Linked DNA regions of Corallococcus caeni. The protein of the gene in region 1 interacts with the protein of each later gene in a pairwise test. Links are inferred from orthologs where the notes say so. Each region holds a gene or a part of one and is shown on either strand. Other genes may lie near its edges.

Region 1 (9,978 bases):
GGTGGACCTGACCCCGCCGACCGTCGCCATCAGCACCCCGGCCGACGGTGCGGTCGTCGGCACCGACACGGTGACGGTGACGGGGACGTCCACGGGCGCGACGTCCGTGACGCTGACCTACAACGGCAACGACTACGGCCCCATCCCCGTGGATGGCGCGGGCAACTGGACCTACCAACTGCCGGTGTCCCTGCCGGAGGGCCCCATCACCGTGACCGCGGTGGCCACGGACGCGGCGGGCAATGAGAGCACGCCGGACGACACCACCTTCACGGTGGACCTGACGTCGCCGGAAGTCGACATCACCGCGCCGGCGGACGGCACGACGGTCGCCTCCAGCACGGTGACGGTCACCGGCACCTCCGTGGGCGCCACCTTCGTGACGCTCACCTTCGAGGGCACGGACTACGGCCCCATCCCGGTCGACGCTTCCGGCAACTGGAGCCAGGCGCTGCCCGGCCCGTTGGCGGACGGCACGTACACCGTGACCGCGGTGTCCACGGACGCGGCGGGCAACGAGAGCACGCCCGACAGCTCCACCTTCACGGTGGACACGACCGCGCCGGTGGTGGCCATCACCACGCCGGCCAACGGGTCCACGGTGGGTGCCAACGTGACGGTGACCGGTACGGCCTCGGGTGGCGCGACGAGCGTGACCGTGACGTTCCAGGGCACGAACTATGGTCCCATCCCGGTGGACGCCTCCGGCAACTGGAGCCAGGCGCTGCCCGGCCCCCTGGCCAACGGCTCCTACACGGTGACGGCGGTGGCGGTGGACGCGGTGGGCAACACCAGCCCGACCGCGACCTCCACCTTCACGGTGAACACGGCCGCGCCGACGGTGGCCATCACCACGCCGGCCAACGGCTCCACCCTCACCAACCCCAACGTGACGGTGACGGGTACGGCCGCGAACGCGACCACCGTGACGGTGACCTTCCAGGGCACCAACTACGGCCCCATCACGGTGACGGGCGGCAACTGGAGCCAGGCGCTGCCCGGCCCGCTGGCCAATGGCACGTACACCGTGACCGCGGTGTCCACGAACGGCACCACCAACAGCTCGACCGCGACCACCACCTTCACCGTCAACCCGGCGGGCACGGTGGACACGGACAACGACGGCCTGACGGACGACGAGGAGATCGCCCAGGGCACCGATCCGAACAACCCGGACTCCGACGGCGACGGCATCCCCGACGGCGTCGAGGTCAAGGTGGGCGGCACGGATCCGCTCGACAGCGACTCGGATGACGACGGCATCCTCGATGGCAACGAGGACAAGGACCACGACGGCATCGTCGATGCCGACGAGACGGACCCGAAGAACATCGACACCGATGGCGACGGCCTGACCGACGGCGTGGAGACGGGTCTCACCGAGCCCCAGGGCGACGACACCGACCCGTCCAAGTTCGTGGCGGACAAGGACCCGTCGACGAAGACGAACCCGCTGGACGACGACACGGATGACGACGGTCTGCTCGACGGCAACGAGGACGCCAACCACGACGGCCTCAAGGACCCGACGGAGACCGACCCGAACAACAGCGACACCGACGGCGACGGCCTGACGGACGGCCTGGAACTGGGCCTCACCCAGCCCCAGGGCGAGGACACCGACCCGACGAAGTTCGTCGCGGATCAGGACCCCGACACCAAGACGAACCCGCTCAACCCCGACACCGACGGCGGCAGCGTGCTCGACGGCATCGAGGACAAGAACCACAACGGCCGCGTGGACGTGCTGGAGACGGACCCGAACAACGCCGCGGACGACAAGGACGCGGACGGCGACGGCATCGACAACGCCACGGAGCTGGAGAAGGGGACGGATCCGTTCGACTCCGACTCCGACGACGACGGCGTGCCGGACGGCATCGACGGGCTGACCGACACGGACGGGGACGGCCTCATCGACGCGCTCGACCCCGACAGCGACAACGACGGCATCCTCGATGGCACGGAGCTGGGTGTCACCGTGGAGACCGCGCCGCCGGGCACCGACACGTCGTCCCCGAACTTCAAGCCGGACGCGGACCCGACGACGAAGACGGATCCGAAGAAGGCGGACACCGACGGCGACGGCCTGAAGGACGGCGAGGAAGACGCCAACCACGACGGCCGCCGTGACGCCACGGAGACGGATCCGACGCTGAAGGACACCGACCAGGGCGGCATCGACGACGGCACGGAGGTGAACGGCGGCTCCAACCCGCTCGACGCCAACGATGACTACCTGGTGGTGGGCCACGGCTGCAGCACGGGCGGCTCCGGTTCGCTGGCGCCCTTCGCGCTGATGCTGCTGGCGCTGCCCCTGGTGGGCCGCCGCTTCCGCCGCGCCGGGAACCTCCTGGCGCGCGCGGGTGGGGCGCTGGCCGTGTTCGTCACGGCCCTGTTCGCGGGCACCTCCGCCCACGCGCAGGCCACGGCTGTGTCGCAGGCCATTGACGTGCAGCAGTACAAGCCGGGCCCGGGCGTCGCGGATGTTCTCGCGGTGCACGGCGCGAAGGTGCAGCGGCACCTGGGGTGGAACGTGGGGCTGTCGGTCAACTACGCCGACAAGCCGCTCAACTTCTTCGACCCCCGCTCGGACACGTACATCACCTCCGTGGTGAAGAGTCAGGTGGGCTTCGACCTGATGGGCGCCGTCGGCCTCTACGACCGGTTCGAGATCGGCGTCGTGCTGCCCATCACGCTCCAGAGCTCGGAGAACTCGCCGGGCGTGGACGCGTCGTTCGCCAACGGGGTGAGCGGGGGCGGCATCGGCGACCTGCGCCTCATCCCGAAGGCGCGGCTCCTGGACGGTGACAACTACGGCCTGTCCGTGGTGGTGCCCGTGTCGCTGCCCACCGGCGGCGCCTCGGACTTCCTCGGCGGGTCGGGCGTGTCCGTCAACCCGCGCGTGGTGGCGGAGTACGGCCGGCGCTTCCGCGTGCTCGCCAACGTGGGCGTGGACATCCGCAAGGCGGAGCAGCTGCGCAACCTGAACGTCGGCAGCGCGCTGGCGTACGGGGTGGGCGCGGAGGCGCCGCTCGGTGACCTGCCGCTGGCCGTCCAGGCCTCGCTGGTGGGCGCGATGGGCTTCAAGCAGCAGGACGCGGAGGAGCGTCCGCTGGAGCTGCTCGCGGCCCTGAAGTACCGCGGCCTCACCGGTCTGTCCGCGCAGGTGGGCGCGGGCCCGGGCCTCACGCACGGCTACGGCACGCCCACCTTCCGCGTGCTCGCGTCCGTGGGCTACAGCACCCCGGAGCGCGCCCCGGCGCAGCCCCGGCCGGTGTGCCCGGAGGGCCCCGAGGACTTCGACGGCTTCCAGGACCAGGACGGCTGCGCGGACCCGGACAACGACGGCGACGGCATCGTGGACACGGCGGACAAGTGCCCCAACGAGCCGGAGACGGTGAACGACTTCGAGGACGCCGACGGCTGCCCGGACACGAAGCCCGCGCCGCCTCCGCCCGCGCCGGTGGACTCCGACGGCGACGGCCTGATGGACCCGGACGACAAGTGCCCCAACGCGCCCGAGGACAAGGACGGCTTCCAGGACGAGGACGGCTGCCCCGACCCGGACAACGACAAGGACGGCATCCCGGACACGGCGGACAAGTGCCCGCTGGAGCCGGAGACCATCAACGGCGTGGAGGACGAGGACGGCTGCCCGGACAAGGGCAAGGTCAAGGTGCTCGTCGAGGGCGAGCGCATCCTCATCCTGGAGAAGGTCTACTTCGCCACGAACAAGGACGTCATCCTGCCGCGCTCGTTCCCCATCCTGAAGCAGGTGGCGGCCGTGCTGCGCGCCAACCCGCAGGTGGAACTGCTGCGCATCGAGGGCCACACGGACAGCCAGGGCAGCGACGTCGCCAACCTGGACCTGTCCAAGCGCCGCGCCGCCAGCGTGAAGACGTTCCTCGTCAACGAGGGCATCGCGAGCGAGCGCCTGGAGTCCGAGGGCTACGGTGAGACGAAGCCCGTGGACACCAACAAGACGGCCGCAGGCCGGGAGAACAACCGCCGCGTGGAATTCAACATCGCGCGGATGGGCAAGGTGGAAGTGGAGAAGCCCGCCCCGTAGCTCGCGCTCGCAGGAATGAAAAACGGAAGGCCCGGTTCCCCCGAGGGAGCCGGGCCTTTTCGTCATCCGAGCCCCGTCCTGTCACGTCATGCGTGCGCGAAGGGCGTGGACGACTGGCCACGGCGAGTCACCGGACGCGAGTCAAGAGGGTGTTTGCACGCGCGCGATGTCCGCATGCCCGCTGATGCCACACGCGTAAGTGGGCGTCAGGACTCGGGCGCGCAGCAGGGCGCTACAGGCTGGTAGCGGAATACTTGCCAAAGCGCCCGACTTCCTGATGATTGTCGACGGTGGGTGTTTCCGCGGACGGCGCCGCGGTGCTTCCGCCACGAGGACGACATGGACCAGTTCGAGCAGAACAAGCAGGCCGCGAAGATTCGTGTCGTGGGCGCGGGCGGGGCGGGCTGCAACGCGGTCAACACGATGATTCTGTCGAAGCTCGACCGCGTCGACTTCATCGCCGCCAACACCGATGTCCAGGCGCTCGCCGCGAGCAAGGCGCCCACCCGGCTGCAGCTGGGCCAGGCGCTCACCAAGGGCCTGGGCGCGGGCGCCAACCCGGAGATGGGCCGCGAGGCCGCCCTGGAGTCGCGCGATCAGATCGCCGCGGTGCTGGAAGGCGCCGACATGGTCTTCGTCACCGCGGGCATGGGCGGTGGCACCGGCACGGGCGCCGCGCCCATCATCGCGGACATCGCCAAGAGCCTGGGCTGCCTCACGGTGGGCGTCGTCACCAAGCCGTTCCTCTTCGAAGGCAACAAGCGCCGCAAGCAGGCCGAGCAGGGCATCGTGGAGCTCAAGGCCGCGGTGGACACGCTCATCACCATCCCCAACCAGCGCCTGCTGTCGCTCTCCAACGAGCCCATGCCGCTCTTGGAGACCTTCAAGCGCGCGGATGAAGTCCTGCTCAACGCCGTGCAGGGCATCAGCGACCTCATCCAGTACCACGGCTACATCAACGTGGACTTCGCGGACGTGAAGACCATCATGAGCGACAAGGGCCTGGCGCTCATGGGCACGGGCCACGCCTGCGGCGACCGCCGCGCCATCACCGCCATGCAGCAGGCCATCTCCAGCCCGCTGCTGGAGGACGTCTCCATCGACGGCGCCACGGGCCTGCTCATCAACATCACCGGCGGCCGCGACATGACCCTGCAGGAGGTCAACGAGGCGCTGACGCTGGTGCACGACGCGGCGGACGGCGAGGCGGAGATCATCTTCGGGTCGCTCATCGACGAGCAGATCCAGGACGAGGTGAAGATCACCATCATCGCCACGGGCTTCGTGCACCGGGACGCGCCCAAGGCGCGCCCCATGGCGCAGGTGGTCCAGGTGCCGCTGGTGGGCCGTCCCTCCACGCCGCCCCTGGCCCTGTCCTCGCCGCGCGAGGAGGTGGCCAGCCTGGTGCCCGCGAAGAGCACGCCGCGTCCGACCATGTCCACCGTGGAGACGCCCAAGTCGTCCATGCAGAGCGCGCGCACGGCCGTGGTGAAGGACGCGGCGCTGCCCCTGGACGAGGATCAGTTCGACATCCCCACGTTCCTGCGCCGCCAGGGCCAGACGGAGCTGCCGTAATCAGGCAGCCGGGACGCTAGCCGCGGGGGAGGCGGGCCACGCTCGCCGTGCCCCTGCCGGTGAGGCGGTCGCACTTGGTGAACAGTCCGTCCACCTCGTCGTAGAGCGCGTCGATGCGCTCCGACACGCTGGGGGCGGGCAGCAGCCCCTCACCGGACAGCTCCTCCAGGCGGGTGCCGGCCCGCTGCAGGAGCTGCAGGGCCTTGAGCAGCGAGCGGCCCTGCTTCGTGCCGTCGGGCGTGAAGAGGGTGCCGCCCTCGTAGAGCGTCACCAGATTGGCGCGGGTGTCCTGCTGCCGCTGGTTGAGCCGGTTCCGGTACAAGTCCAGACGGCGGGCGCGGCGGGCACCATGCAGGTCCACGACGCTGTGCGTTCCTGTCGAGGGAGGCTTCACGTCGGGCAAGGTACGCCAGGGGTTCGCAAGTCCGCAAATTTACGGGACTGTACGGACCTGTTGCGCACCTGCCCGAACGCTTGTCAGTCAAGGGGGTGGGGGTTAGTTTGGCCGCCCTTCGCAACGCCAGGGTGCCTGCCATGTTCCAGAAGCTGCTCATCGCCAACCGGGGTGAAATCGCGCGTCGCATCGGGGCCGTGGCCCGGGGCATGGGCGTGAAGACGGTGGCGGTGTACTCGGACGCGGACGTGAACCTCCCCTTCGTGAAGGAGGCGGACGAGGCCGTGCGCATCGGCCCCGCGCCCGCGAAGGACAGCTACCTGAGCATCCCCGCCATCCTGGAGGCGGCGAAGAAGACGGGCGCGCAGGCGGTGCACCCCGGGTACGGCTTCCTGTCGGAGAACGGCGAGTTCGCGCAGGCGTGCGCGGACGCGGGCCTGGTCTTCGTGGGCCCGCCGCCGGAGGCCATGGCCCGGATGAAGGACAAGAGCCAGGCGCGCAAGCTGGTGTCCGCCGCGGGCGTGCCGGTGGTGCCGGGCAGCGACGGCGTCCTGCCGGACGTGCAGAGCGCCCTGGAGGCCGCGGAGCGCATCGGCTACCCGGTGCTGTGCAAGGCCGCCAGCGGCGGTGGCGGCATCGGCATGGCGGCGGCGAAGGACCCCGCGGAGCTGGAGAAGGTCTACCGCCAGTGCACGGACCGGGCGAAGGCCGCCTTCGGCCGCGAGGGCGTGTACCTGGAGCGCTACTTCCCGGCGCCCCGCCACATCGAAGTGCAGATTTTGGGCGACACCCACGGCCACCTCATCCACGGCCTGGAGCGCGAGTGCTCCATCCAGCGCCGGCACCAGAAGGTGGTGGAGGAGGCCCCGTCGGTGCTGTTCGCCAATGGACGCAACGCGGCGCTGGCGGACACGCTCTTCACGGCGGCCGTCACGGCGGCGAAGACGTTCGGCTACGCGAACGCGGGCACGGTGGAGTTCCTGTACTCGGACGGGCAGGTGTACTTCATCGAGATGAATGCCCGGCTCCAGGTGGAGCACCCGGTGACGGAGCTGACCACGGGGCTGGACCTCATCGGCTGGCAGCTGCGCATCGCCTCCGGTGAGAAGCTGACGGTGAAGCAGGAGGACGTGAAGCGCAAAGGCGCGGCGCTGGAGTTCCGCATCTACGCGGAGGACCCGGTGAAGTACTTCCCGTCCCCCGGCCCGCTGAAGGTCTTCCAGCCGCCCACGGGCGAGGGCGTGCGCCTGGACTCTGGCTACGCGGAAGGGGACGTGGTGACGCCGAACTACGACCCCATGATTGCGAAGCTCATCATCAGCGGCGCCACGCGCGACGAGGCCATTGCCCGCGCGGTGAAGGCGCTGGAGTCCTTCCGCATCGAAGGCATCAAGACGAACATCCCGCTCCACCTGCGCATCCTGAAGGACCCTGCCTTCAGCGCCGGTGAGCTGGACACGCACTTCCTGGATTCTCACGCGAAGCCTTAAGTATCCCACCCGAGGAGGGACGGTTCATGGCGGACGTTGCGGCGCACATCACGGGCACGGTGTGGAAGATTGAAGTGAAGGTGGGCGACACGGTGGAGTCCGGCACCACGCTGGTCATCCTCGAGTCCATGAAGATGGAGATGCCCGTGGAGGCCGAGGAGGGCGGCACGGTGAAGGAGATCCGCTGCAAGGAAGCGCAGGCGGTCAACGAGGGCGACGTCCTCGTGGTGCTCGGGTAGTCACGGGCTTCACGAAGGGGACGGGGAGCGACGCCAGGGATGGAGCCCACGCTGGAGGTGGAGGATCGCGAGGGCGGTGTCCGGGTGCTCACCGTCTCCAACCCGTCGCGGCGCAACGCGCTGAATGACGCGTTGCTGGCCCGGCTGGACGCGGCGCTGGAGCCCGCCGGCCACGTGCGCGCGCTGCTGGTGCGCGGCCAGGGCGGGCACTTCTGCGCGGGCTATGATTTGACGCACCTGGGGCCCCCGGGCGCGGACGGGCGGCTGCCGGATGACCCGCTGGTGGCGTGCCTGCTGAAGCTGGAGCGGCACCCTGCGCCGTCGGTGGCGCTGGTGCAGGGCGGCGCGGTGGGCGCGGGCTTCGACCTGGCGGCCTCGTGCGACTTCCGCGTGGGCGCGGGCGACGCGTTCTTCCTCATGCCTCCGGCCCGGCTGGGCATCGTGTACTCGCCGGAGGGGCTGGCGCGGGCGGTGCGGCTCGTCGGGCTTTCGCGCGCCAAGCAGCTGTTCCTCACCGCGCGGCGGCTGCCGGCGGCGGAGGCGCTCGCGTGGGGGCTCTTGGACGAGTGCCCCGAGGACGCGGAAGCGCGCGCGCTGGCGCTGTGCGCGACGCTGGCCGCGGGGGCGCCGAAGGCGGTGTCGGGGATGAAGGAGGCGTTCGGGCTGCTGGCGCGCTCCGGGTTGTCCCCGGAGGACGTCGCGCACCTGCGTCAGGTGCGCGGCGAGGCCTTTGGCAGCGAGGACGCGAAGGAGGGGCGCGCGGCCTTCCTGGAGAAGCGCGCGCCCCGGTTCAACGGCCGCTAGGTGTCGCCGAACAGCTCGCCCATCCGCAGCTGGAGCGCGGAGGCGATCTTGTAGAGGGACGAGATGGACGCCGAGGACTCCGCGCGTTCAATCTGGGACAGCAGGGACACGGACAGGCCCGTGCGGCGGGCCAGCTGCTTGAGCGTGAGCTCCTGCGTCTTGCGCGCGTCGCGGATGGTGCGGCCGATAGCGCGGTGCAGGTCTGCTTCCGGGTCCTGGGACAGGCCCTTCTTCTGCAGCGCGTTGCGCACGGCGGCCGTGAACTGCTCCGGCTCCATGGGCTTCTTCACGTAGTCGGACGCCTGCGCCTTGAGCGACGCGACGGCCGTGTCCACGGTGGGGTAGGCCGTGGCGACGATGACCGCGATGTCCGTGTCGTACTTGCGGATCAGCTCCAGCACTTCGGTGCCAGACATCTGCGGCATCATCATGTCGAGGATGACGAGGTGGAAGTCGGAGCCCCGGAGGATGTCCACCGTCTGCGTGGGGTCCGTGGTGGTGACGACCTCGTAGCCTTCACGGGTCAGCACCAGCTTGAGGTAGTCGCAGTTGTCCTGCTCGTCATCAACTACCAGGATGCGAATCTGCACAGCGTCTCCTCGCTGCAGGGTTGAGGGAAGTGCTGCGGGGGGGACTACTCGCCATTGCTCGAGGCGGGGGGATTGGGCGCTTGCGGCACCGCCGCGGTGCCATCACCCTTCGTGCTGCGGTTGCTCAAGATCTCCACCACGCGGGCCCGGTGCTTATGATCCGGCGGGCAGAGCGTGAGGAACTTCTCGTAGTGCTGCTCACTCTTGGCCGTGTCACCGAGCTTCGCGTAGAGCACTCCCAGCATCAGGTGACATTCGGGGACCTTCGGAGCGATCCGCGCGCAGTCCTCGGCGATTTCCAGCGCGCCGCGCGTGGCGGATTCCTTGTTGAGGCGGTTTACCTCTTTCTGGATCTCGACCTTGTCCCGCTCGACGTCGGCGGCCGTCTTGCCCTTCATGTACTCGGACTTGGCCTGGACCGTCTTGCCCGGCGCTTCCACTGCCGCCGCGCGCTGGGCCTCGTCGACCTGCTTCTTCAGCGTCTCGTAGCGGCTGTTGAAGGAGTCGATCTTCGAAGAGAAGCCCTTGAGGGCGGTGGCTGCCTCGGTGGCCTGGGTGTTCTGGAGCGCCGCCTCTGCCGTGTCGAGTTGCTGCCTGGCCTTGTCCTCGGAGTCCAGCCGCTTCTGGAGACTCGTCGTCTTGCTGGCCGGGTAGCCCTTCGCCTGCTGCAGCGAGGTCAGCGCCGTGCGGGCCTTGTCGAACTCCGCGGCCGCGAGCGCGGTGTTGAAGTCGTCTTCCAGCACCTTCGTGTCGACGGCGGGAGGCTCCGGTGCCTTCTCCGGCGTCGCGGGCGGATTCGCGGCCACGGTCTCCG
Region 2 (9,808 bases), on another replicon or contig:
CCGTGAAGGCCGCCGGCCTGGAGCGCGCGTCCATCCGCATCGAGGGCCCGCTGGAGACGGCGCTCATCCAGGCCTCCGACGCCACCGTGGGCCCCGCCCTGGCGCAGGTGGTGACGCGCACGCTGGTGTGGTGGGTGCGCGTACCCGGGGAGATCCTCCGGGGGGACACGCTGGACGTGCTCTACCAACGCCGCCCCAACGAGGAGCCGCTGGTGTACGCGGTGCGCTTCGTGAGCGGCAAGACGGGCCAGACGCACCGCGCCTACCGCTTCACGCCCGCGGGCGAGCCGAACGCCCACTACTACCTGCCCAACGGTGACGAGCTGGAGCTGCGGATGGAGAAGTCGCCCATCGACAGCTACGAGCAGATCACCTCCCTGCTGCGCGACGGCCGCGGCCACAAGGGCGTGGACTTCCGCGCCCCGGTGGGCACGACGGTCCGGGCGCCCTTCGCGGGCGTCATCAAGCGCAAGAACTGGAACTTCGGCAGCAACGGCAACTGCATCGAGCTGGTGGAGTCCGGGGGCAAGGGCCGCCGCGCCCTCTTCCTGCACCTGTCGGAGCTGCCCCGCACGGTCCAGGCCGGGATGCGCGTGTCCGCGGGCCAGGTGCTGGCCCAGAGCGGCAACACGGGCCACTCCTTCGCCCCCCACCTGCACTACCAGCTCATGCTGGGCGAAAACCGGGTCCTGGACCCCTTCGATCAGCACAAGACCTACCGCGCGTCCCTGGTGGCGACCCAGAAGGGCGCCTTCGACACCGAGGTCCAGCGGCTGGACGGCCTGCTCGGGACACCCGTGGCGGGCAAGTAAGGCCCACCCATTTCTTGACACTCCTCCGACGGCACGGCTAGCTGGCAGGCCTGGGCCGTGGTCGTCGGAGGTAGTGGATGCACAGGTTTCGCGCCGTCATCGCCGCGTTGACGCTGGGCGTGCCTTTCGCCGCCAGCGCGGCGGACATCACCCGGATTGCTTCCTCGTTCGAGGACGATGATCCGTTCGACCTCTTCTTGGACGTGGGCTTCGAGCGCACGCAGACGCGCGCGAAGATCGTCCGCGAGCAGCTCGGCGGCCCTGGCGCCACCGACGTCCGGGAGGTCAACGAGCTCTGGTACAAGGGCGTGGACGCGCGGCTGAACCTGGCCGTGGCCTTCGGCCTCTGGAAGGACCTGGAGTTCAGCTTCAAGCTGCCCATCGTCTTCCAGCAGAACGAGACCTGGAACTTCGTGTCCGGCACGAACCAGCGCAACTCGACCATCACCAACAGCTGCTTCAACGCGGACGGCTCGCCCTACTCCCCCGAGGGCTGCGTGGGCCGGCTGTTCCAGGTGCCCCAGGAGAGCTACCGGGGCGGCCTGGGCAACGTGCACTTCGGGCTGGCGTACGCCTTCTTCAACCAGGAGAAGGACGACACCAAGCCCACGTGGATCATCGGCATCGACTACGAGGCGCCCACCGCCAAGCAGCGCGATCCGAGCCTGGACAACACGGACCCGGACGGCGACCGCGGCAACGTGGGCGACCGCGTCCACAAGTACCAGCTCTACACGGTCTTCTCGCGGCGCATGGGCGTGGCGGAGCCGTTCTTCAAGGCGTCCTACACCATCCCGGTGCGCGGCCCTGGCGCGTACTCCAACTGCGACCAGTCCGGCGCCAACCCACCCAACCTGGGCGCTCCGGGCAACTGCTACAAGGACCCGTGGACCCGCAACGAGACGGGCATCCACGCCCCCTCGCAGACGGCCGTCACCTTCGGCATGGAGCTGGTGCCCTTCGAGAACGCGGCGAAGAGCCAGAAGTTCGCCCTGGACGTGCGCCTGCTGGGCAACTACGTGGGCCGCGGCCGGTACTACAACGAGCTGAGCTCCGCGCTGCGCAAGCTGCTCACCTCCGACGACTACTTCCAGGTGGGTGGCCAGCTCGGCGTCGCCGCCCGCGCCGCGGATGCCTTCACCATCCACGCCTCCGGCAACTTCTTCTACAACACGGACCACCTGCTCACGACCGAGGCCATTGGCCAGGACCTGAACGGCGACGGCACCGTGGACACCGCCCCGGGCTCGCCGGAGCTGAACCCCACGTTCGACTGGCGCTACGACACGGTGTCCCGCCGCTTCCGGGCCATCCAGAGCACCACGTTCCGCTTCGACCTGGGCGCGTCCTTCAGCTTCTGACGGCCCGCGCATGAGGCAGCGGCGGGCCCCGCCTACCGCTGCTTCAGCCCCAGGCCCAGCCGGTACACCTCCTGGCCGGGCCACCCCGCGCGGCGGGCCAGCTCCGTGCTCAGCGGCTTGAGCTTCTCGCCGCGGGCCAGGCCCGCCTCCAGCGCCCGGCGCAGCTCGTCCTCGCTCCAGCGCTGCTCGCCGGTGCGCCCCTCCACCAGCACCACCACCTCGCCCCGGGTCTCCTCGCCCGCGTAGCGCGCGACGAGGGTGGACAGCGGGCCCCGGACGAACTCCTCGTGCAGCTTGGTCAGCTCGCGCGCCACGCACGCGCGCCGGTCCCCCCAGGCCTCCTGGAGGTCGGCCAGCGTCTCCGCCAGGCGGCGCGGGGACTCGTAGAGGACGCAGGTGGCGGACAGGGGGGCCACTTCATCCAGCATGGCCCGGCGCTCCGGGCCCTTGCGCGGCAGGAAGCCCAGGAAGTGGAAGCGCCCGGTGGGCAGCCCCGACGCGCTCAGGGCGGCCACCAGCGCCGTGGGCCCGGGCACCGGCTCCACCTTCAGGCCGCGCTCCAGCGCCTCCGCCACCAGCTTCTCCCCCGGGTCGCTGATGCCGGGGCTGCCCGCGTCGGTGATGAGCGCGCAGTCCTCCCCCGCTTCAAGGCGGTCCAGGATGCGCCCGGCGCGCTGCCCCTCCGCGAAGGCGGGCAGGCTGACCAGGTCCTTCCCGGTGATGCCGAAGTGGTCCAGGAGGATGCGCGAGTGCCGGGTGTCCTCGCACGCGAGGAAGCCCACGGTGCGCAGCGTCTCCAGGGCCCGGGCGGTGACGTCCCCCAGGTTCCCGATGGGCGTGGCCACGAGGTAGAGCGTTCCAGCCAAGGACGGATTCCTTTACATGCCAGCGTCGAAGGCGGCGGGCAGGTGCTCCACCCGGGCGTGCTCGCCCTGGCCCACGACGGAGATGACGTCGAAGCGCACCATGCGCCCGTCGATGCCGTTCTGGAAGAGATAGTGCAGCGCGGCCTTCACCACCCGGCGCTGCTTGGCGAAGGACACGGTGTGCGAGGGGTCTCCCCAGGCCGCGGTGGAGCGCATGCGCACCTCCACGAAGCACATGAGTTCCCCCTGCTCCGCCACGATGTCCAGCTCCCCGTAGCGGCACGTCCAGTTGCGCGCCACCACCCGGAAGCCCTGCGACTCCAGCAGGCGCACGCCCTCCGCCTCCGCCACGTTCCCCACGTCCCGCCGCGTTGCCATCCCGCCCCCGCCGCCCCAAGCACTTCTTCGCGGCGGCTAGACGTTAACGGTGCCGTCCGACATCTGGCCGAAGCCGGGGTGGGCGGTGACGTGCAACACCTGCGTGAGCGTACCCAGGTGCTTGAGCATGCGGGCGACGAGGGGCAGCTTTGCCTCGTCCACGCCCGTCAGCACGTCATCCAGGATGAAGGGGCGCTTCACCCGGGCACACGTCTTCTCCACCACCGTCATGCGCAGCGCCAGGTAGTAGAGGTCGATGTCCTTCGGGGACAGCTCCCCCACCGGGATGCGGCTGTTCGGCGCGAGCAGGAAGGCGTTGCCGTCGCGGTCCCACTCCACGCCCTGGTAGCGCCGGTCCGTGAGCGCGGTGAGGTACTGCACGCAGCGGTCCTTCATGAGCGCCTGGACCGACAGCATGTCGGACGTGAGCACGTCCGCGGCCTGCGCCAGCACCAGCGGGGAGGGGTCCTCCAGCGGATCCACCGGCACGGGCGCCTGGCCGGGGGCCGCGGCCACCTGCACCGGGGGCGCCTTCGCCAGCGCGATGGACTCCTTCAGCCGGGACAGCTCGCGCTCCACCTCGCGCAGGTCGCGCACGTAGGTGCCCTTGGCGGACAGCTCCGCGTTGAGCTCCTCCTGCTGTGCGCGCAGCTCCTGCCCGTCGCGGATGGCGCCCTGGTACTCGGCGGAGGCCTCGTACTCCTCCAGCTGCGTCTGCAGCTCCCCCAGCCGCATGCCGAGCAGGTCCTTCTGCTCCAGCGCGCCGGGGATCTCCTCGTAGGTCTCCAGGTTCAGGGCCTTGATGGCCATGCGCACCGGCGCGTCCTCGAGCTCGAACTCGTCGAGGATCTTCTTGTGCCGCGCGTCCTTTCGGTTGTCCTTGGAGCCCTTGCGCGTGGCCGCCTGCAGGTCGTCCACGTAGCGCCAGGCCATCAGCGCGGCGGCGAAGAAGGCGGGGATGTTGATCAACGCCAGGTAACGCCACAGGGGCTGCGCCGCGACGATGCCCAGGCCCACGCTCAGGGCCATGAAGAGCACGCCCGTGCCCAGGCCGCCCCAGAAGACGCGGTTCTTCGTGAGCGGCGGCACCTTCAGCGACGCGTCCTCCAGCTCCGGATCCCGGTCCGTCTCCAGCCGGGCCAGCGCCTCGTCCCGCCGCGCCACCGCCTTCGGGTAGCGCTTCACGCGCGAGAGGATGTCCAGCGGCAGGCCCAGCGACTCCGGCGAGGGCGCCGCGCGCCATGCGGCCTCCGCCTCCACGATGGCGGCCTTGAGCCCCTCGCCGCCCTTGAGCTTCGAGTCCGCCTCGAAGATGAGCGACGACAGCTCATCCACCTTGAACTGGAGCTGATCCACCGCCTTCGCGGTGACGAGCTCCTTCTCCAGCACCTTCACCTTCGCCTCGGCGGCCGGGACGTCCTCCGCCGGCAGCACCTGCGTGGCGGCCGCCAGCGACGGCGTGGCCCCGGAGGCCTTCGCTCCCGCGGCCGCGGCGGCCTTGGGCGCGCTCTTGCGGGGCCGGCGCGACGGCAGCATCACCAGCTGGAGGCAGTATACCTGTTCGAAGGTGGTGCGCGGAGGCAGGCCCGCCTGGCCGCGCAGGTACTGGTTGATCTCCGACGTGTCCGTGGACACCAGCTCCGGCTGGCTCGTGTTGGGGTTGAGCCGGTGCAGCGAGCCGGAACCGCCCAGCTCGCGCAGCACCCGGTACGTCATCCCGTCCTGGCCCACGAACGTCAGCGCGGCCTTGCCCGAGCGCCCCGCCGAGCCCACCAGGCTCGAGTCCCCGCCCCGGCCGTCCGCGAACAGCAGCGACAGCGCGAGGTTCCCCAGCGGCAGCACGTCCGCCGTGGGCGGCTTGAGGATGAGGTACCCGGTCTTCAGCGGGAAGCGCCCGGCGGGAGAGAACCCGCGGACGTTCTGGATGGCGACCTCGACGAAGTGCATGGCGCGCGCAGTCTAGCCCGAACGAAAAAAGGAGCGTCCAGTGAAGGACGCTCCTTGTCTCACGCGGCCGCGAAGGCCGCGAGAGGGTTTCTGCGGACCTACTAGCCCTGAGCGGCGGCGGCCTTGGCGGCCTTGGCGGCGGCCTTCTCAGGATCCACCTGCACGTCCACGCGCGAGGCCTTGCCCTTCAGCTCGCGGAGGTAGAACAGGCGCTTGCGGTTCACGTCACCGCGGGTGAGGACCTCGATCTTCTCGTAGCGCGGGCTGTGGATGGGGAAGATGCGCTCCACGCCGACGCCGAAGGACATCTTGCGCACGGTGAAGGTCGCGCGGTTCGTGCCCTTGGTCTTGCGGATGACCACGCCCTCGAAGGCCTGCACGCGCTCCTTCTCGCCTTCCTTGACCTTCCAGTGGACGCGAACGGAATCACCCGTGCGGAACGCGGTGATGTCCTTGCGCAGGAACTTGTTTTCGACGTGCTCGATGAGGCTGCGGCGCATGACGGACTCCAGAAAGCGGAACTTGACGCGTAGGACGCGTGGAAAAGAGCGGGCCGTCCTAGCAGAGACCGCCGGGACGAACAAGCCTGCAACAAAAGGTTCCGCGAGAACACGCAGGGTTACAACGCTTCTTCTTCCCTGGCGAGCAGTTTCTGATCCGCTTTGCTGAACTCCAGCCGCGCGAACAGGTCCGGCCGCCGCTCCTGTGTGAGCTTGATGGCCTTCCACCGGCGCCAGCGGGCGATGCGCGCGTGATCGCCGGACTGGAGCACGGCCGGCACCTCGGCGCCCCGGAAGACGGGCGGGCGGGTGTAGTGCGGGTGCTCCAGCAGCCCCTCCTCGAAGCTCTCCGCCACGGAGGACGCCTCGTTCCCCAGGACGCCCGGCACCAGCCGCGCCACGGCGTCCACCACCGCCATGGCGGCGACCTCTCCGCCCGTGAGGACGAAGTCGCCCAGGGACAGCTCGCCGTCCAGGAAGGGCATCACCCGCTCGTCCACGCCTTCGTAACGGCCGCAGACGAGGATCAGCCCGGCCTCGTGTCGCGCCAGCTCGCGCGCCGTGGCCTGCGTGAACGTGGGCCCCCGGGGGCTCATCAGCAGCGCCTTCGCGCCGGGCAGGCGGGCGCGCGCGGCCTCGATGGCGGCCACCAGGGGTTCGGGCTTCATCACCATGCCGGCGCCGCCGCCGTAGGGCGCGTCGTCGGTGACGCGGTGCTTGCCCTCGGCGAAGTCGCGCACGTCGGTGAGCGTGACCGAGATGAGCCCCTTCTCCTGGGCCTTCCCGAGGATGCTCGCGCCCAGGTAGCCGGACACCATCCCGGGGAACAGCGTGAGGAGCTCCACGGGGTAGCTCACCCGCCGTCTCCGTCGCCAGGGCCTTCCGGCCCGTCCGCCTCCAGGTACTCCGGAGGCCGGATGACGATGCGCCCCGCGGGCACGTCCACCGCCGGAACGAACTCGTCCGCGAAGGGCACCACCAGCTCCGGCCGGCCCTTGGCGCGGATCACCAGGTTGGGCACCTCACCGGTGGCCCAGACCTCTTCCACCGTGCCCAGGGAGGCGCCCTGTTCATCCACGGCGGCCAGGCCAACGAGGTCGCCCTGGAAGAACTCGCCCTCTTCAGGCGGCTCCAGGTCCTCGCGGTAGACGAACACCTTCGCGCCCACCAGCGCCTCGGCGGCCGTGCGGGACTCCACGCCCTCGAAGTACAGCAGGTCTTCCTTGTTCGCCGGGCGGAAGGACTCCACGGCGTACTCGCGCTCCTCTCCGGAGCGCAGGCGCAGCCGGACGCGCTCGACGGTGCCGAGCGTCTCCGAGGCGGGGTCGAACGCGCGGACCGCCACCTCGCCGCGCAGCCCGTGCGCACGGGCCACGTAGCCCAACTCCAGACAGGCCAGCGCGCTCACCGCGCGGCGTCCGGAGCGGGCGGCACCGGGGGAGAACCCGGGGCACGCCGGTCGTCGAGAATCTCCAGGCGGACCTTCTGGCCCTGTTTCTGGGCGGCGGCGTTGAGCAGCGTCCGGAGGGCGTTCACGGTGCGCCCATCACGGCCGATGACCTTGCCGACGTCCTCGGGGGCGACCTTCAGCTCATAGAGCCGGCCGCCATCCGCCTCGGAGATGCGCAGGGCGACCTGGTCGGGTTGATCAACCAGGGCCTTCGCCAGATACGTGAGCAGCGGCTCCACGTCTTGTCCAGACGGGGGCGTGCTCAGGCGGTGGTCGCCGGGGCCTGCTTCTTCGCCGTCTTGATGAGGTCCGCGACCGTCTCGGAGGGCAGCGCGCCGCTCTTCAGCCAGTAGTTCAGCCGCTCCTCGTTGAACTGCACCTTCGCGGGGCTGTGGTTGGGGTCGTAGGAACCGACCTGCTCCAGGAACTTGCCGTCGCGCGGGCTGCGCGAGTCGGTGGCAACCACGTGGTAGTACGGCATCTTCTTGGCGCCCGCGCGGGCAAGACGGAGGACAACGGCCATGGAACGCTCCAGCGAAAACGTGTGACTTCTACGGTAACAGGCGGAGGGGGGCGCTCTTAGCGCCCTGCCGACTGGATTGTCAAGGAAGCTCGGGTGCTTATGTCACGTCGGGGCTTCCGCGGCCGTCTCGTCCCGGTTGGCGAGCTGACCACAGGCCCCGGCGATGTCCCGGCCCCGGTTCTTGCGGATGTATGCCGCGACGTGCGCCTCGGCAAGGATGGCCCGGAACTCCTCGGCCCGCTGCTCGCCCGTCGTCTGGAACCCCAGCCCGGGGTTCTCGTTGTAGGGAATCAGGTTCACCTTCGCGGGGATGTCGCGCAAGAGCTCTTTCAGCCGGTGCGCGTCCTCGTCGGTGTCGTTGAAGCCCTTGAGCAGCACGTACTCGAAGGTGATGCGCCGGCCCTGGCGCAGCGGGAACTTGCGGCAGGCGTCCAGGAGCGCCGCGATGTTCCACTTGCGGTTCACCGGCATCGTCTGGCTGCGCTGCTCGTCCGTGCTGGCGTTGAGCGAGATGGCCAGCTTGACGTCCGTCTCCTGGCCGAAGCGCTCGATCATGGGCACCAGGCCCACGGTGGAGACCGTGATGTGCCGGTGGCTGAAGTTGGGCCCCTCCTCCGACTGGAGGATGGAGAGCGCCGTCTTGAGGTTCTCGAAGTTGTGGAGCGGCTCGCCCATGCCCATGAACACCAGGTTCGTGAGCGGGCGGAGCGTCTCCAGGCCTTCGTTGCGGCGCACCTCGCGGTTCACCGCGTGCACCTGGGCGACGATCTCCCCGGGGGTGAGGTTGCGCTTGAGGCCCAGCGTGCCCGTCATGCAGAACGAGCAGGCCATCGCGCAGCCCACCTGCGTGGACACGCAGAGGGTCTTGCGGTCCTCCGCCGGCATGTAGACGGACTCGATGAAGCGCCCGTCGCGCGTCTTGAAGCGGTACTTGATGGTGCCGTCGACGCTGCGCTGCTCCAGGTCCTTCACCAGCGGGACGATCTCCGCCTGGACCTTGAGCTTCTCGCGCAGGGCCTTGGACAGGTCCGTCATCTCGTCGAAGGACGTGGCGCCGCGCTGATGCAGCCAGCGGTAGAGCTGCGCCGCGCGGAACGGGCGCTCGCCCAGCTGCTCGCTCAGGAACAGCGCGAGCTTCTCGCGCGACAGGCTGGCCACGTCGGTCAGCTTCGCGGGGGCCGGCACCGGCAGGGGCTCGGTGACTGGGAGGGCTGTGGCGGTAGGCTCTGACATCGTTCAGTCGGGGCTAACGGAGGGAACTGCGGCGTGCTTCCCACAAGAAGGCACGGCAAGTCAAAGGAGTGCCCGTCCCCTCCCCTGCCTACCCCTTCGAGTCGTGGTGCTCGGCGACGCCGCGCTTCCAGTAGCCGGTCACCCGCATCCAGCTCTTGTTCAGACCGCGCTCGTTCACCAGGTGTTCCCGGATGGGCTTGAGCGACGTGGACTCGCCGGCCACGAACACGAAGCCGTCCCCGGCCGGAGGCGTCCAGGCGCGCAGCGCGTCCTCCAGGTGCCTCGTCGTGCCGGCCTCCGCGCCGCCTCGGTGCAGCCAGGTGAGCGTCACGTCCGCCTTGCTGACGAGGGGCTGCTCCTCCGCCGCGTCCGCGACCTCGATGAAGGCGAACGCGCGCCTGCCCGCGGGCAGCTCCTCCAGGCGGCGAGCAATGGCCGGCAGCGCGCTCTGGTCCCCCGCGAGCAGGTACCAGTCGAAGTCGTCCGCCACGTCGTGCGTGCTGCGCGGACCGCCGATGCCCATGAAGTCGCCGGGCTTCGCCTGCGCGGCCCACATCGACGCGGGGCCCTCGCCGTGCAGCACGAAGTCGATGTCCAGCTCGTTCGCCTTCGGGTCGAAGCGGCGCGGCGTGTAGTCGCGCGACGCGGGCTTCTTGAGCCCCTCCGGCATGGCCAGGCCGTGGGGCCCCACCACCGGCATGTCCGGCTTCTTCACGCCGGGCTCCGCGAAGAAGCACT
Region 3 (9,781 bases), on another replicon or contig:
CACACGCACCAGCTCTTGAGCAACCGCATCGGCAACATCTCCTTCCACGGGATGCTGTCCACCGCGTGGCCGTGGCCGTACGCGCCCGAGGGCCTGCCCACGCTCACGGTGCCCATGAACCGCGCGGATCCGTTCAGCCAGTTCGACGGCTGCGGGGATGGCCGCATGGACGTGCTGGAGTCGGGGCTCGTGGACAAGCTCTACAACCTCTGGCAGCGCGACCCCATCACCGTGCGCGCCAGCTACCTGGGCTCCAACGGCAAGCAGTCCGCGCCCCCCAAGCCCAAGCTGCCCACCTACTAGGACCGGAAGAGGAACCCCCTCCCATGAACCTGCGAATGAAGCTGCTCGTGGTCCCGTGCGCGGCCCTGTCCTTCGCCGGCGGCGTGGCGCTCGCCACGTCTCCGGAAGCGAAGCCTGAGCCGCTGCCCAGGCACGTCCTGCCCGCGTCCAAGGACGGCAACCTGGTGCTGGGCCTGTGCGACGGTGAGACGTCCATGGAAGTCCCCGGCGTGAAGGACGGCCAGAGGCTCACGCGGGCCCAGGCCATCACCGCCACCGCGCAGTTGATGGATGACTGGCGCAAGAAGAACCCGGACGCGAACTGGGACGACGTGCCCGGCCCGGTGCTGGCGCAGGCCACGCCTCCGGCCGCGAAGAAGAGTCCTCCGCCCGCGCCCCAGCCCAACCCCGGCGCGAAGTCCTCGGGCAACGACGTGCGCCAGGGCGGCGTGGGCGCGCAGACGGGCGCGAGCGCGGTGCCCCAGCAGCAGAAGGCCAACCTCCAGACGGGCCACACCTACGGCGCCTACTCCGAGCGCGACGAGCAGGTGTGGGCGGACTCCGTGCAGGCCGCCGTGAAGGAAGGCCACCGCGTGTTCCATGACGCGGAGGCGCTGGGCGGCACGGTGGGCGTGTCGTGCGACATGTGCCATCCGGACGGCGCCAACACCCACCCGGAGACCTACCCGAAGTACCAGGTGCAGCTGGGCCGCGTGGCGCTGCTGCGCGACATGATCAACTGGTGCATCGAGAACCCGGTGCGCGGCAAGCCGCTGGCGGACGGCGACCCGAAGATGCGCGCGATGGAGGCGTACATCTATGCGCAGCGCAAGGGCGTGAAGCTGGAGTATGGCAAGCACTGACGCCCGGGCTGGACCTGGGGCTCCGGTGCTTCGGCGCTCAGGGGCCCAGGTACAGGTCCAGGGCCGCGTAGGCCGCGCAGAACGGATACGCGAACAGCAGGCTGTAGAAGACCTGGAGCGGCGTCAGGCGCCGCCGGTCGATGAGGCCCCCACTGGGGCCGCGTTCATCCCGGCGGCGCAGGTACGCCCCCAGCGCGAAGGACACCACCCCCGACACGAGCCATGGGTTCATGGGGGAAGGCATCAAGCGCGCTCGGACGGGGGGGCGCAAGCCGGTCCCCGTCACATCCGGTTGATGAGGAAGCGGACCACCAGGAACAGCGCCATCGCGTAGGCGTACCCCAGTAGGACGCGCCCGGCGATGCGCTGGGGCGTCGGCTTGCGAGGGGAGGCGTCCTCCGCCGGGGGCGCGCGGCGCTGGTCGCGCATCATGAGGAAGCGCCCCAGCCCGAGCGCGACGATGACGGAGATGATCACGAGGTCGAAGGCGTCCATGGCGCGGGAGCTTCGGGCCGGGGCCTGACGGGATTCAAGGCAAAGGGGAGCCTCCCCCCGCCAAAGGCACACCGTACGAACCTGTCCGACAGTCGGACCACTTGGGAGGAGCGTGGCAGGGGGACGCTGCATGAACCTGTCCGACAGTCGGACCAGTTGGGCGGACCGTGGCGGGGGGCGCACGCTCCAGCCGAGCCGCAGGAACCTGTCCGACAGTCGGACCACTTGAGAGGACCGTGGCATGGGGACTCCGCACGGACCTGTCCGACAGTCGGACTCGTTGGGAAGCCCGTGGCAGGGAACCTCCGCTCCATCCGAGCCGCATGAACCTGTCCGACAGTCGGACCAGTTGGGAAGATCGTGGTAGGGGACCCTCTGCCCCGGCCGAGCGGTGGAAACCTGTCCGACAGTCGGACAGCTTTGGACAGCGGCGTCGGGCGGGAGGTGGCCCCCGCGGATGTCCGGGGGCCTGGCGCGACGATGGCGGAGACACTCTTGAGGTCGAGGGCCTTGGGCCGTGGCTTGAGGGGATTCACGGCAGGGGGCTTGCTTCACACCCGTCAGCCCCCGGTTGAATGCGGGCCATGTCCCTCACCCCTGTCTCGGACCCCAGCGGCCTGCTGGAGCGCGCGCCGCGTCTGACGGAACTCCTGCCAGACTCCGCGCTGTCGGAGGCGCTGTCGCGGGGCGATGCGTGGGCGGTGCACGCGGTGCTCTGCCGCAGGCTGGAGCTTGAACCGCCCGGGCCCACTCGGCTGCTGCTGACGGCGCTGGTGGAGGACCGGGGCGCTTTCGTCATCGCGGGTCGCCCGCCGCCCACGTCCTCCGTGCTGGGGACAGGCGTCCGGTGGAAGGGCGCTCCTCCGCGCGCCGCCGCCCCGGACTCGCCCTACGTCGCCGAGCGCACGGTGACGGTGCTGGGCATTCCGGTGTGGCCGCTGGACGGCTACCTCGTGCGCTCGGACGACAAGGCGTCCGTGCAGGTCATCGGGCAGGTGCCGCCCTCGCCCGGATGGGCTCGCCGCCGCGCGGCTGCCCTGGCCGTGATGGCGCTGGGGCTCTGTGCCCTCGCGGGGGCGGGCGCGGTGTGGCTGGAGGCGCGGAGCCTGCGCGCCGTGACGGTCGTCAACGGCCTGTCGCGGCCCGTGGACGTGCGCATCGGCGGCGAACACTGGGTGGTGGCGCCCGGGACGCAAGAGCAGGGGCGCGTGAAGCTGGGCGACGACCTGCTCCGCGCGGTGACGACCTGGCCCGGCCAGGAGGCGGTCCTCGAGGACGTGGTGCTCCCGACGGAGGGCGAGCGGATCCTCTACAACGTGAAGGGCGCGGCGATGCTGGAGGCGGTCCCGGATGCGGAGGCCACCTACGCGAGCCCTCGCTCCCGGTCCTTGCCGGAGAACGCCATGGTGCTCCAGTCGGGTGAGCGGCTCTCCGTCCAGGCCGCGAACTGGGAGGCCGCCGCGCGCGCCTTCGCGGAAGAGGGACGCTGGCAGGCCGCGGGCCGCGTGGCGTCCGCCGTCGCGGAGGTGGAGCCCGGGAACACCCTGGCGCGGGAGACGGCCGCGCACGCGTGGCTCACCGTGGACACGCAGGTGCCCGCGAACCTTCCGGCCGACCTGCGCTGGCGCAACACGCGCGACTACGCGGCGATGCTGATGCACACCTGGCAGGAGGACCCGGAGGCCCAGGCGCTGGCGCTGGAGTTGATGCGCTTCATCGGCCAGGGGGCCCAGGCCCGCGCACGCTACGCGGAGCACGCGCAGCAGCATCCGGACTCACCGCTGGCGGCCCTCTACCTGCAGCGCGCGAGCCCTCCGCATCCGGGCTCCGCGGACGCCGTCGATGCCTACGCGAAGCTGGCGACACGTTTCCCGGACTCGCCCGAGGTGAACCGCGCGTGGCTGGAGGCGCGGTGGCGCTTCGAGCTGGAGGACCCGCCGGACTGGGGGGACCGCGAGCGCCAGGAGTTCATCACCGAGACGGCGAGGCTGCTGACCGCCCTCGAGCAGAAGCACCCGCCAGAAACACTGAAGGCGCTGGAGCTGGACGTGCGCATCCTCCTGCGCGCGCGGCTGCGCGACGCGGCGACGACCCTGGTGCGCCGCCACGGCGAGGACCCGCGCCGCCGGACCTGGGACTTCCTGGTGCTGGCCGGACGCACGGCCGCCGCCGCCGGGCCCGAGCACACGTCCTACGTGATGCGCGACTGGATTCCCCCCGCCCTGGCGCGGCAGCCGGAGCGGATGGCGCTGCTGGACCTGCTCACCGGCCAGCGCTCGCCAAAGGACGCGGAGCTCGCCGCGCTGGTGTCCCCCGTGGACCGCGCCGTGCTGCGCATCACCCGGGACGTGCTGCTGGACCCGAAGCGCGTACTGGAAGAGGCCAGGGGCGACCCCAAGGCCGTGCTGCCCCGGCTGGACCCGGAGGTCCTCGCGCTCCTCGCCCTGGAGCTCACGCGCACCGGCGACGCCTGGGGGAAACAGCTCTTCAATGTCTCGCTGCCGCTGATGCTCGCGCGCGAACCGCTGCGACAACACGTCCTGTCCGCCTCGGACGTCCCTGGACCGGAGCTCCGCCGCCTGCCCCCGGGCCTGCGCGCCGCCGCCACCCTGGTCCACGCCCGGCGCAATGCGAAGGAGGGCTACCCGGTGTTCACGGAGCGCCTGGACGGCCTGGCCCGCATGGACGCCCTGGGCGGCTTCGCCGTCCGCGCCGCCAGCTCCTGGATGCGGCGCGCCTTCGACGCCTGCATGGACACGAAGGTGGACACGAAGATGGACACGAAGATGCCGCACTCCCTGCCGCTGGGAATCATGCTGAGGGGGGACCTGGTGCGGGAGCAGTCCCGCAGGGAGGACGACCCGGAGGGCCGCCGCTCGAACTGCGAGGCACGCATCGTCGCGCCCACGGGCTTGCCGCTGCCCCGGGCCGCCGCCACCCCACCGCCCGGAAACGCGAACGGCGCCGACCCCTGAGCGAGGTCCGGCGCCGTCACGATGCATCGGAAGAGGGGAGCCTCAGCCCGGCTGGCAGACCTGGCGGAGGATGTCCAACGACTCCAGCGCCTTGCCCGCGCCAATCACCACGGCGGACAGCGGGTCCTCCGCGAGGAACACGGGCAGGCCCGTCTCCTCGCGCAAGAGCGTGTCCAGGTTCTTGAGCAGCGCGCCGCCACCGGCCAGCACGATGCCCCTGTCGGCGATGTCACCGGCCAGCTCCGGCGGCGTGCGCTCCAGCGTCAGCTTCACCGCTTCCACGATGCCGTTGACGGGCTCCGCGAGCGCGTCGCGCACCTCGTCGCTGGACACCGTCAGCGTGCGCGGCACGCCGGCCACCAGGTCGCGACCCTTGATCTCCATGGTCATGACCTCGTCCGTCGGGTACGCCGTGCCGATGCCCATCTTGATGAGCTCCGCCGTGCGCTCACCGATGAGCAGGTTGTACTTGCGCTTGACGTACTGGATGATCGCCTCGTCCAGCTTGTCGCCGCCGATGCGCACGGACTTGGCGAACACGATGCCCGCGAGGCTGATGACCGCGACGTCGGACGTGCCACCGCCGATGTCCACAATCATGTTGCCGCTGGGCTCCGTCACCGGAAGGCCCGCGCCAATCGCCGCGGCCATGGGCTGCTCGATGAGGTAGACCTCGCGCGCGCCCGCGTTGGCGGCCGCCTCACGCACCGCGCGGCGCTCCACCTCCGTGATGCCGGACGGGATGCCGATGATGATGCGCGGGTTCACCAGCGTCTTGCGGTTGTGCGCGCTCTGGATGAAGTAGCGCAGCATCGCGGCGGTGATTTCGAAGTCGGCGATGACGCCGTCCTTCATGGGCCGGATGGCCACGATGTTGCCCGGCGTCCTGCCGAGCATCTCCTTGGCCTCCTTGCCCACGGCGAGCACCTTCTTGCCGCCGCGCGAGTCCTGCTGCACCGCCACGACGGAGGGCTCGTTCGACACGATGCCCTGGCCGCGGATGTAGATGAGCGTGTTCGCCGTACCCAGGTCGATGGCGAGGTCGCGCGAAAACAGGGTGTGGAGCCAGTCGAACATACGGGGACGGAAACTTTCGGAAGGGCCGCGAAACTTCCCCGCCCTTCAGACGGAGTGCGTTGTCGAAACTACTACGCGCCGCAATACGGAGGAAGAAAAGCCGGAGCCCCCTTGGGGCGCCGCTCGCTGGACAACCAACCGCACCCGCCGCTCTGTTCCCTTCTCCGCATTCGACGCGGCCCCGCGCGGAAGAGCGGGCCGCATCCTCCCCCGGACAGCGACCGGGCGGACGTCAGCGCTTCACGGAGTACTTCGCGATGGCGTAGAGGGCGCGCACGCCGTCCTTCCAGCCAATCTTCTTGCCCTCCTCGTAGGTGCGCCCATGGTAGCTGATGGGCACCTCGAAGACCCGCCAGTCGCCGCGCGCCACCTTGGCGGTGATTTCGGGCTCGAAGCCGAACCGGTCCTCCTCCACATGCACGGAGCGCAGGACTTCCGCGCGGAAGGCCTTGTAGCAGGTCTCCATGTCCGTGAGGTTCAGTCCGCTCGTCATGTTGGAGAGCGTGGTGAGCACGTTGTTGAGGACGGTGTGCCAGTAGTACAGCACCCGGCGCGGCGACCCGATGAAGCGGCTGCCGAAGACGACGTCCGCCTCGCCATCGATGATGGGCTGGATGACGCGCGGGATGTCCTTGGGATCGTACTCCAGGTCCGCGTCCTGCACGAGGATGATGTCCCCGGTGGCCTCGGCGAAGCCCCGGCGCAGCGCGGCCCCCTTGCCCTGGTTCTTCTCCTGGAAGAGCACCCGGATTTCGTTCCGGTTCTTCGGCGTGCCACCCAGGACGTCCAGGCCCTGTTCGGACAGCTGGCGGAGGAACTCGCGGCTGCCGTCCTTGGAGCAGTCGTCCACCAGGACGAGCTCCTTGGGGAAGTCCACGGCGGTGCAGCGGCGGAGGATTTCCGCCAGGGTAGGAATCTCGTTGTAAACGGGAATGACGAGCGAGACGAGCATGGCGGCCCCGCCCTATCGCATTTCCTCCGTCCGGGCGACTCCCTTGCACACAAAATTCAGGGCCGGGCCGCCATCCGGAGCGCGTCCAGCAGGGCCTCCAGGTCCGCGTCCCCCGTGAGCGGGTGGATGAGCGTTGTACGCAGGTACACCCCCCGGGGCAGCCGCGTCTGCACCAGGTAGAAACTTCCACGGGTAACCAACGCCTCGCGCAGGCGGACCTGGAGGGCGTCCCAGCCCTCCGGGGGCACGTGCGCGGGGGTGTGGCGGAAGCAGACGATGTTGCAGTCGGGCTCCAGCGCCAGCTGGAAGTCCGGGGCGGCGGTGAGCATGCCCGCGAAGCGCCGGGCCTGGTCATAGGACGCGGTGACGGCCTCCTCGAAGACGCGCGTGCCCAGCACGGACAGGCACGCGTAGACCTTGAGGGGCATCATCTCCTTGGTGCACTCCAGCGTGCGCAGGCCCACGTCGCTGTAGGGGCGCGCGTCGTCGCCGTCGCCGTGGAAGAGGTAGTGGGCCTCCTGGGAGAAGGCGTCGAAGGAGCGCGCCCCGTCGCGGAAGAGCACGGCCGTCACCAGCGCGGGCATGAGCAGCCCCTTGTGCGCGTCCCACACCACGGAGTCCGCCCTTTCAATGCCCTTCACCTGCGCGCGGTACTTCGGGCTCAGCGACGCGGCGGCCCCGTGCGCGCCGTCCACGTGGAACCACAGGCCGTGCTTTTGCGCGAAGTCCGCCACGGGTTCCAGCGGGTCGAAGGCGCCGGTGGCGGTGGAGCCCGCGCTGGCCACCACGGCGATGGCCTTGCGCCCCGCGCGGGTGGCCCCGGCGAGCGCGTCCTCCAGGGCGTCCGGCCGCACGCGGAAGTGGTCGTCCACGTCCACCGGGGTGAGGCCGCCCTCGCCCCAGCCCATGATGCGGACCGCGCGGGCCAGGCAGTAGTGCGCGGAGCGGGGCACGAGCACCGTCAGGGGCGGCCCCGCGTGCGCGCCGCCGTTCCACGCGTCGTAGCCGGCCTTCGCCTGCCGCGCGGCGAGCAGGGCGGTGAGGTTGCCCGCGCTGCCGCCGGAGGTGAGCACGCCCCGGGCGCTGGAGGGCAGCCCCAGCTTCGCGGCCATCCACGCGAGCACGTGGTGCTCCATCGCGGTGGCGACGGGGCCCATCTCGTACACGGCCATGCCGTTGTTGAGCAGCGACGACACGGCGTCGCACAGCGCGGAGAGCGGCACGGGCGCCGTCACCTGGTGGCCCACGTAGCGCGGGTGGTGCAGGTGGTGCGAGCCCTCCAGCACGCGCGCCATCAGTCCCGCGAAGGCCGAAGCCAGTTCCTGGGGCGGCTCTTCTGGAAAGGCCGTGGCGAAGCGCTCCTGGTTCACCGCGGGCGGGGCCCAGGGGAGCACCGGCATCGCGCCCCCTCCAAGCGCGGCCTTCAGGTAGTCCGCGAGCTGATCCATCAGGGCGTGGGCGGTGGCCCGGAAGGCCTCCGGGTCGTAGGCGGCACGCAGCGGGGGGAAGACGGGGGTCGTCATGACGGGCGCAAGCTAACGGGAGCGCCCCCTCCGGGCCCGGGGAAACTCCAGGCCGCTCCTCCTACCCAGGGGCCGGGCGGGCAGGGGGCCGGCTCGAGGCCGGGCGGCTCGCGGCGCCTCCGGACCGTCCCCACCTTTCCCTCGCACGGGAGGAGGCGACCGATGGCTTTCGACGACACGCCGTTCGAGCGGCGCTCCATCATTGGCGGCATGCGGGTCCGCTCGGCGGACGGGAAGATGCTGGGCTACGTGGCCTTCATCGGCCAGGAGCACATCTATGTCCGGCGCTCGCCCTTCAACCACCACTGGAAGGAGGTGCCCCTGTCCGCCGTGGGCCGGGTGCTCCCGGGCGCCGTGGTGCTGCGCGAGGGCACCGGCCCGCTGGTCCCCGCGGACAAGCAGCATCACGGGGAAATCCTGTCGATGACCCATCCGCTGGCGCTGGTGCCGGGCGCGACGCACGTCTGACGGCCGTCCGGCGGTGGACACTCAGGAGGGGCGCGGACCGCTGAAGTGTGATTGAACTTCGCGTCATGGCGACATCCCTCGAAGAGCTCTCCCAGCGGGTGTCCGCGGCGTTCGCGGACCGGGCGAAATTGAAGGACGCGGACACCGTGGCGGCGGTGCGCGAGACGCTTGCGCGGCTGGATGCCGGCGAGCTGCGCGTCGCGGAGAAGGGCCCGGAAGGCTGGCGGGTCAACGCCTGGGTGAAGGAGGCCATCCTCCTGTTCTTCGCCGTGTCGGAGATGCAGGTGATGGAGGTGGGCCCCTTCGAGTTCCACGACAAGGTGCCCCTGAAGAAGGGCCTGGAGGCGGCGGGCGTGCGCGTGGTGCCCCCGGGCACCGTGCGCTACGGCGCCTTCGTGGAGCGGGGCGCGGTGGTGATGCCCGGGTACGTGAACATCGGCGCGCGGGTGGGCGCGGGCACCATGGTGGACACCTGGGCCACCGTGGGGTCGTGCGCGCAGGTGGGCCGGCATGTCCACCTGTCGGGCGGCGTGGGCCTGGGCGGCGTGCTCGAGCCGCCTTCCGCGACGCCGGTCATCATCGAGGACGGCGCCTTCCTGGGCAGCCGCTCCATCGTGGTGGAGGGCGTGGTGGTGGAGGAGGAGGCGGTGCTCGGCGCCAACGTGGTGCTGACCGCGTCCACGCAGATCATCGACGTCACCGGGCCCCAGGAGGTCATCCACAAGGGCCGCGTCCCGGCCCGGAGCGTGGTGATTCCGGGCATGCGGGAGAAGCAGTTCCCCGCCGGGAAGTACATGGTCCCGTGCGCGCTCATCATCGGGCAGCGCAAGGCGTCCACCGACCAGAAGACCAGCCTCAACGCGGCCCTGCGGGAGTTCGCCGTCCCGGTGTGAGCGGCGCGAAAATCCGCCGCTGGCGCGGACGCGTATAGATGTCACGGGACGTGATACGTCCGCTGTCCTTCCAGGAACCCATGGAACACCTCGACGACATCCTCCCCGAGTGGCTGCTCGGGACCCTGGAGCCGGCCCGGCGCGACGCCGCGGCCCGGCACCTGGACGGCTGCGCGCGCTGCCGGGCGGAGCTGGCCCGGCTGACGCCCGCGGTGGATGCGCTGGGGGCGCTCGTCCCGCCGGTGACGCCTCC

The links.
Region 2: the proteins of ftsZ (region 1) and rlmN interact in binary tests that used the Escherichia coli proteins (3 or more experiments, as listed by UniProt). The link is inferred for Corallococcus caeni from one-to-one orthologs.
Region 3: the proteins of ftsZ (region 1) and AABA78_RS10605 interact in binary tests that used the Escherichia coli proteins (3 or more experiments, as listed by UniProt). The link is inferred for Corallococcus caeni from one-to-one orthologs.

The regions. Positions count from the first base shown.
Region 1 is NZ_BTTW01000001.1:1,346,710-1,356,687, reverse strand. Bases 3,557-6,529 are described here. They hold ftsZ (cell division protein FtsZ), read left to right. Parts: upstream 3,557-4,411; coding sequence 4,412-5,647; downstream 5,648-6,529. Other genes in these bases: AABA78_RS05365 (acetyl-CoA carboxylase biotin carboxylase subunit), read left to right, coding at 6,182-6,529; AABA78_RS05370 (hypothetical protein), read right to left, coding at 5,664-6,008; agmC (adventurous gliding motility protein AgmC), read left to right, coding at 3,557-4,072. Also shown: more of agmC, read left to right, coding at 1-3,556; more of AABA78_RS05365, read left to right, coding at 6,530-7,531; AABA78_RS05360 (acetyl-CoA carboxylase biotin carboxyl carrier protein subunit), read left to right, coding at 7,558-7,770; AABA78_RS05355 (enoyl-CoA hydratase/isomerase family protein), read left to right, coding at 7,810-8,574; AABA78_RS05350 (response regulator), read right to left, coding at 8,571-9,164; AABA78_RS05345 (FHA domain-containing protein), read right to left, coding at 9,209-9,978. UniProt on the Escherichia coli protein: Essential cell division protein that forms a contractile ring structure (Z ring) at the future cell division site. The regulation of the ring assembly controls the timing and the location of cell division.
Region 2 is NZ_BTTW01000003.1:918,814-928,621, forward strand. The notes cover bases 7,006-9,808. They hold rlmN (dual-specificity RNA methyltransferase RlmN), read right to left. Parts: upstream 9,071-9,808; coding sequence 7,940-9,070; downstream 7,006-7,939. Other genes in these bases: rimM (ribosome maturation factor RimM), read right to left, coding at 7,006-7,272; AABA78_RS17820 (KH domain-containing protein), read right to left, coding at 7,269-7,553; rpsP (30S ribosomal protein S16), read right to left, coding at 7,577-7,837; AABA78_RS17835 (siderophore-interacting protein), read right to left, coding at 9,159-9,808. In the rest of the region: AABA78_RS17780 (M23 family metallopeptidase), read left to right, coding at 1-812; AABA78_RS17785 (hypothetical protein), read left to right, coding at 890-2,173; rsmI (16S rRNA (cytidine(1402)-2'-O)-methyltransferase), read right to left, coding at 2,206-3,039; AABA78_RS17795 (YraN family protein), read right to left, coding at 3,052-3,417; AABA78_RS17800 (ATP-binding protein), read right to left, coding at 3,454-5,364; rplS (50S ribosomal protein L19), read right to left, coding at 5,466-5,864; tRNA (guanosine(37)-N1)-methyltransferase TrmD, read right to left, coding at 5,984-6,721; more of rimM, read right to left, coding at 6,718-7,005.
Region 3 is NZ_BTTW01000002.1:603,595-613,375, forward strand. What follows is about bases 3,676-6,451. They hold AABA78_RS10605 (rod shape-determining protein), read right to left. Parts: upstream 5,693-6,451; coding sequence 4,658-5,692; downstream 3,676-4,657. Other genes in these bases: AABA78_RS10600 (tetratricopeptide repeat protein), read left to right, coding at 3,676-4,615; AABA78_RS10610 (glycosyltransferase family 2 protein), read right to left, coding at 5,925-6,451. In the rest of the region: AABA78_RS10580 (metallophosphoesterase family protein), read left to right, coding at 1-303; AABA78_RS10585 (c-type cytochrome), read left to right, coding at 327-1,145; AABA78_RS10590 (hypothetical protein), read right to left, coding at 1,183-1,377; AABA78_RS10595 (hypothetical protein), read right to left, coding at 1,428-1,640; more of AABA78_RS10600, read left to right, coding at 2,225-3,675; more of AABA78_RS10610, read right to left, coding at 6,452-6,644; AABA78_RS10615 (pyridoxal phosphate-dependent decarboxylase family protein), read right to left, coding at 6,701-8,167; AABA78_RS10620 (hypothetical protein), read left to right, coding at 8,330-8,635; AABA78_RS10625 (2,3,4,5-tetrahydropyridine-2,6-dicarboxylate N-succinyltransferase), read left to right, coding at 8,701-9,528; AABA78_RS10630 (cupin domain-containing protein), read left to right, coding at 9,609-9,781. UniProt on the Escherichia coli protein: Forms membrane-associated dynamic filaments that are essential for cell shape determination. Acts by regulating cell wall synthesis and cell elongation, and thus cell shape.